Ketobacter sp. MCCC 1A13808: one gene and its partner. The main gene of each other region encodes a partner of the protein of the gene in region 2 in a complex. Links are inferred from orthologs where the notes say so. Each region holds a gene or a part of one and is shown on either strand. Other genes may lie near its edges. The genes, in order: dnaN and FT643_RS00865.

Evidence for each region.
Region 1: the proteins of FT643_RS00865 (region 2) and dnaN are in contact, whole or in part, in a cryo-EM structure (PDB 8GIZ), measured with the Escherichia coli proteins. The link is inferred for Ketobacter sp. MCCC 1A13808 from one-to-one orthologs.

Annotation. Positions count from the first base shown.
Region 1 is NZ_VRKW01000011.1:7,158-10,421, forward strand. Bases 327-3,264 are described here. They hold dnaN (DNA polymerase III subunit beta), read right to left. Parts: upstream 2,379-3,264; coding sequence 1,275-2,378; downstream 327-1,274. Other genes in these bases: recF (DNA replication/repair protein RecF), read right to left, coding at 327-1,269; dnaA (chromosomal replication initiator protein DnaA), read right to left, coding at 2,410-3,264. In the rest of the region: gyrB (DNA topoisomerase (ATP-hydrolyzing) subunit B), read right to left, coding at 1-114; more of recF, read right to left, coding at 160-326. UniProt on the Escherichia coli protein: Confers DNA tethering and processivity to DNA polymerases and other proteins. Acts as a clamp, forming a ring around DNA (a reaction catalyzed by the clamp-loading complex) which diffuses in an ATP-independent manner freely and bidirectionally along dsDNA.
Region 2 is NZ_VRKW01000001.1:189,014-192,205, forward strand. What follows is about bases 100-2,965. They hold FT643_RS00865 (DNA polymerase III subunit delta'), read right to left. Parts: upstream 2,104-2,965; coding sequence 1,096-2,103; downstream 100-1,095. Other genes in these bases: FT643_RS00855 (TatD family hydrolase), read right to left, coding at 100-580; FT643_RS00860 (PilZ domain-containing protein), read right to left, coding at 672-1,019; tmk (dTMP kinase), read right to left, coding at 2,115-2,762; mltG (endolytic transglycosylase MltG), read right to left, coding at 2,759-2,965. Also shown: more of FT643_RS00855, read right to left, coding at 1-99; more of mltG, read right to left, coding at 2,966-3,192. UniProt on the Escherichia coli protein: Part of the beta sliding clamp loading complex, which hydrolyzes ATP to load the beta clamp onto primed DNA to form the DNA replication pre-initiation complex.

The DNA of each region.
Region 1 (3,264 bases), on a different replicon or contig from region 2:
GCCGGTGCCGTCGTCTGTGTCCCCTATATACATCCCCGGTCGCTTTCTAACTGCGTCTAATCCTTTGAGTACCTTTATATTAGAAGAATCATAAGTTTTATTGTCGTCGGACATATAATTTAGTCTCTCTCGGGCGGTGAATTCATATTCAATAGGGGGTTACTCGGCAGAAACCAGCTTCCCATGTTCCACGTGAAACATATGGTGTTCCGTGAGCTGCGATAGTAGCGTTTCATTAATACTTTGCTCACTAATGGCTGTTATAAAAGCCTGGCAGGGAAAATCCATAAGAAAGCGAGTCACATACTCAATGTTATTCTTGTCTAGTTCCGCGGGTAAATCGTCCAGCAACAGAACCGGTGAAATGGACCGCAAGGCCCTCATCACAGCTACCTGTGCGAGTCTAACCCCGTATAATACCAGCTTTTTCTGCCCTCTGGAGCATATATCTTTAGCCATGCCGTCTGACCAACTGATCACCATATCGGCTCTATGGGGCCCGTACAGGCAGGTTTTCCGTTCGATCTCGGTTCTCGCATTTAATTCCAGGCATTGGTATAAATCTGAATATTTCTGTTTATTCCAACCGGACTTGTACCGGAGCGATACGGGTTCAGCAATATTAAAATAGTTCGAGGCTATATTCTGAAATTGAGCGTTAAGCTCGGCTATGTACTTTCCACGCATATCGTCGATAAGTTGACCTTCGTTGACTAACTGTTGGTTCCAGTAGCTCAGATCGTTTTCGGATATGACTTTCGTTGACTTTAACAGCGCATTTTTTTGCTTGTAGACTCTTCTATATCGATGCCAAATATCAAGATAAGTATGTTCCACGTGAAACATACCCCAATCCAAAATAGAACGCCGCAAACCAGGGCCACCGTCAATAAGTTCAATCGAACCTGTATCAATACTGACAATAGGGAGCTTTATCGCCAACGATGAGATGCGCTTCTGTGTTTCTCCATCAATACGGGCGAGAGTAGAGCCATTCATCCCTTTCGAAATACCGAGTTTCTCGGGTCCGCTTCCGTTGCCAGGATTAACACCACCGAAAACTACTAACTCGGAAGCTGTGTGGGATATCACTTTTTTGGGATCGACAGACCGAAAAGAACGGCCGTTGGATAACAAGGAAATTGCTTCAAGAATGCTAGTTTTACCGCAGCCATTGCGGCCCACAATAAAGTTGGTTTTGGGGTGAGGGGAGATTTTGAGATGCTGGAGATTACGTAAATGAGTAACCTCCAGAGATTCCAGAAACATTCAGGCTATAGACGCATTGGCATAACTACATAAGACGCGGTCTCATCGTTAGCGTCGGTAATAAGAGCACTACTATTGGAGTCAGCCATCAGAATTTTAACGTTCTCGCTACGGATGACATTCATTACATCAAGCAGATAATTCACATTGAATCCAATCTCCAACTCCGCACCGTGATAATCAACGTTAATCGTTTCCTCTGCTTCTTCTTGCTCCGGGTTATTGGCGACCGTTGTGAGACTGCCATCCAACAACCTAATTCGGACGCCGCGATATTTTTCATTGGATAAAATGGAAACCCTCGAAAAACACTGCTTCATCTCGTCTTTATCGCTGATAACAGTTTTATCACTATTTTTAGGTAAAACACGCTCATAATCAGGGAATTTCCCATCAATTAGCTTGGAGGTGAAGCGTAAATCCGTATCTTCTACTCGAATATGATTACTACTCAAGGATACCGAAACATCCGCGTCCATATCAGTGAACAACTTGGACAGCTCAAGCACGCCTTTTCGTGGAACTATAGCCTGCACAGCTTGGTCCACTTCGCATTGGATTTCTGCATTACAAAGCGCTAGGCGATGCCCGTCAGTGGCCACAGCCCGGAGTAAATTGGCTGAAACCTCAAATAGCATCCCGTTCAGATAAAAACGAACGTCCTGTTGCGCCATCGCGAAACCGGTGCGGTCAATAACCGATTTCAAATAACCCTGGTTAATGGAAAAACGGGTAGTACCACTGGCATCTTCCAGATTTGGAAACTCGTTTGAGGGCAGGGTAGCCAGGCTAAACCGGCTACGACCGGCCTTCACCAATAACTTTTGGTCCTCAAGAATAAATTGGACGCTGCTTTCTTCGGGCAATGATTTACAGATATCCAATAACTTTTTCGCTGGAACTGTAATTTCTGCATTTTCAAACTGTGAGTCGAGGGTGACACGAGCGACCAATTCCACTTCCAGATCAGTGCCAGTGAGCAATAATTGATCACCATCAATCACCATCAACACGTTGGAAAGCACCGGCAATGTTTGCCGACGCTCCACAACCCCGGCAACCTGTTGCAGAGGTTTTAATAATTTTTCCCTTTCAATGGTAAAATTCATAACCTACCCCATAAGTTAGTAATCACTAACTCTATGATGTTAACGACCTTAAAAGATTAGTATAGTCTTCTCTTACATCGGAGCTCTCTTCTCTTAGCTCCTTTATCTTGCGACACGCATGCAACACGGTAGTGTGATCCCGGCCGCCAAAGGCATCACCGATTTCAGGCAAACTGTGGTTGGTTAACTCCTTTGCCAGCGCCATTGCAATCTGGCGCGGCCGCGCAACAGAACGACTGCGTCGCTTTGACAAAATATCAGCCATCTTGATTTTAAAATACTCGGCTACGGTACGCTGTATGTTATCTATGCTAACTTGTTTTTCCTGCAGTGCCAGAAGATCTTTTAACGATTCTTTCACAAATTCCAGAGAGATCGGCTTGCCCGTGAAGTGTGCATTCGCTATCACACGCTTCAGCGCGCCTTCTAATTCCCGTACATTTGAACGTACCCGCTGGGCGACAAAAAAAGCAGCTTCGTCCGGCAAATTAATTTTAGCCTGTTCTGCCTTCTTCATTAATATGGCCACCCGGGTTTCTAGCTCCGGGGGCTCGACTGCAACCGTCAATCCCCACCCGAAACGCGATTTCAAACGTTCCTCAACCCCCATGATCTCTTTCGGATAACGGTCACTGGTCAAGATCATTTGCTGACCGCCTTCCAGCAAGGCATTAAAGGTATGGAAAAACTCTTCCTGGGAACGCTCTTTACCCGCAAAGAACTGGATATCATCAATCAATAGCGCATCGACCGAACGGTAAAAGCGTTTGAATTCATTGATCGCATTAATCTGTAGCGCTTTCACCATATCAGCAACAAAGCGCTCTGAATGCAGATACACCACCTTGGCATTCGGGTTCTGCGTCATCATGAAATTACCCACAGC
Region 2 (3,192 bases):
ACTTTACGACCGCCCTTAATTCATCTGCATTGCGGAAAGTCACAATCCCCGAAATCGAAATCAGAAAGCCCAGATCTATGGCTCGTTTCGCCATATCCAAATCTTCAGTAAAACAATGCAGAACACCGTTGACCTGATCGCCACCAACCTGCTTAAGATAATCCAGTGTGTCTTGCTTTGCACCGCGGGTATGGATAACAAGTGGGAGTTTGGTCTCCCGCGCGGCCTGAATATGGACACGGAAGCGGTCTTGCTGCCAACTCAGATCCCCTTCTCCATAAAAATAATCAAGTCCGGTTTCACCAATCCCAATGATTTTCGGGTGATTTGACCATTGCAAAAGTTCATCTAAAGCAGGTTCACGACTGTCGCGATAGAGCGGATGAACACCCACCGTCGCAAATACCTGATGATATTGCTCAGTCAGGCTGACTACATGCGCAATATTTTCAAGATCAATACCGATACACACCACATGCTCGACGCCGCGAGTCCTGGCGGCAGCTAATGCTTGGTCCAGATCACCCTGGTATGCGGTAAGATCGAGTTTATCGAGATGACAATGGGAGTCGACCAGCATCGAGCGAAAGCCTCTTAATTCGTAAAATCAATAAGATGCAAAGTTTACACGGAAGCAGGTCCGGATTCGAGGAACGGGTACCAAAAGGCATTTACATAGTGTGAGTGGGACGATCCGATTGCAATGCGCCCGCCAGGTAGGTTTCAATTTTGGAACGAGCGGTATCATCCTGATCATTGAATTGCACGCCAATTCCAGCGGCACGATTACCCTGCGCGCCTCTGGGCGTAATCCAGACAATCTTACCTGCTACCGGGATCTTCTCGGTCTCTTCCATCAGGTTCAATAGCAAAAACACCTCTTCCCCTAATTTATACTGCTTGTTGGTGGGAATAAAAAGACCCCCGTTTTTTACAAACGGCATGTACGCCGCGTAGAGCACAGCTTTGTCTTTTATTGTGAGGGATAGGATGCCACTCCGGGAACCGCCAATTGCCATAGAATATCCACTGATTCGCTATTTACTCATGTTTATCCTGAGTTTAGCATTTAAGCAACCGGATGCCAGCATAAGGCTAACGCTTTGCGGCCTGCGACCATTTCAATAGTAATTCTTCCAGCAACAGTTGCGTATTGGGGTTAGCCTGACTGGCAATGAGACGCTTCACGTTGAGTAAATGCTCGTAGCAAAAAAACAACTGGTTTACGTTCAGTACCGCCGCCGCTGCATGCAGGTCTTGCTCCAGATCCTGATTATGAATGGGTTGCTGTGAGCCGGATACCAATCTTGCCAAATCCACCTGCCACGCCTGTAACCAGTTCAATAGTTCTTTCAACGGATATTGCATCCAGCCATCTGCCGTCCGCACCGCATCACGCTTTCCGGTAAGCACACCTAACCACTGCTGAACCACGGTCACCCTTTCCCCCAGCCACTCGCTCTGATCCAGGGACAAAGCCCTACAAGGGGCGCCTCCCGCAACATTGAGCAACTTCTCAACTTTATTGTCGTCACCTATCTGGGGTAATAACCAGCTTTTCGCCACAGAGCGATCGGGAATTCCGAATTCCATTACTTCACAGCGGGAACGTATGGTCGGTAAAACACCACTGATCTGATCCGATACCAGAATCAATAACGTGCGCTCACCGGGTTCTTCCAGTGACTTCAACAACGCGTTGGATGCGTTGGCATTCATTGACTCTGCGGGCCCCAATACCATTACGCGGTAGCCACCCAATTGAGCGGTTTTACCTACAAATTGCACCACTGCACGAATCTGATCCACTTTAATGGCCCGTCCCGGCTCCTCGGGCTCCAAAATAGCCAGATCAGGGTGGGTACCCGCCAGATTCAGCAAACAACCCTTACATTTGCCACAGGCGGTATTCGCAACCGGTTGCTGGCACAACAAATACTGCCCCAATGCCAGTGCAAACTGTCCTTTTCCTGTACCGGGCTCCCCTCGCAGCAGCAGAGCATGGGGCATCCTGCCAGCCTGTAAACGCTCGATCAAACGCAACCAGGACGCCTGTTGCCAGGGCAACGCAACCATCAGATGATTAATTTCAGCAAGGTTCATTTATGTTCTCGCTACGTTAAATCGGCTTTTAGAGTAGCCAGCACCAAATTCAGCTGTTGCTGAACCCGATCCAGCGGCTGCCCGGCATCCACTACATGATAACCTGAATGGTTTGCCGCCCGCGCCAGATAGCCCGCCCGAACACGCTCGAAAAAGGCGACATCTTCACGCTCAAACCGGTCCAGTTCACCGCGACCGCGGGCTCGTTGCAAACCTATTTCTACCGACACATCCAGCAAAATAACAGCGTCAGGTCGCAGACCGTTCTGAACCAGGTTTTCCAGCTGCGCTATGGTGTCCTGGTTCATGCTTCTACCGGCGCCCTGATACGCGTATGTGGCGTCGGTAAAACGATCACATAAAACCCATTTTCCTTGTCGTAACGCGGGCAAAATCACCTGATTCAAATGCTGCGCCCTGGCAGCAAAGACCATTAACAGTTCAGCGGTTTCATCAACAGATTCTTCCCGGGGTTGCAGCAGAAGTTCCCGTAACTGCTCCGCTAAAGGCGTTCCTCCCGGCTCACGGGTCACTATAAACTCGATCCGGTTTTCAGCCAGCCAATGCTTAATAAACTCGATATTAGTGGTTTTGCCCACGCCTTCACTGCCTTCCACAGTAATAAAGCGGCCTTTCGGCAACTTTTCAGAATTTTTCATTGGGTTGCTGATTTCCTTGGTAGTACAGGTGAAGAGCGATAGTCTGAACGACGTTGCCACTGAAACTGGCGCACGGCCTTCTGGTGTTCCTCTAAGGTTGTGGAAAACTGGTGGCTACCATCGCCTTTGGCAACAAAATACAAAGCTTTTGTAGTTGCCGGATGCAAAGCTGCTTCGATGGCAGGCAACGCCGGATTGGCAATAGGGGTCGGCGGCAAACCTTTAATACGATAGGTATTATAGGGCGTGTACGCTTTTAAATGAGCACGGGTTATATTGCCCTGGTACTCTGCGCCCAACCCGTAAATGACCGTGGGATCCGTTTGCAGCCGCATATTTTTTCGAAGCCGGTTTACGAAAACTCCGGCAATCAGGGAACGCTCTGAACTGACAGCGGTTTCCCTTTCCACTATGGACGCCATGGTCAGTG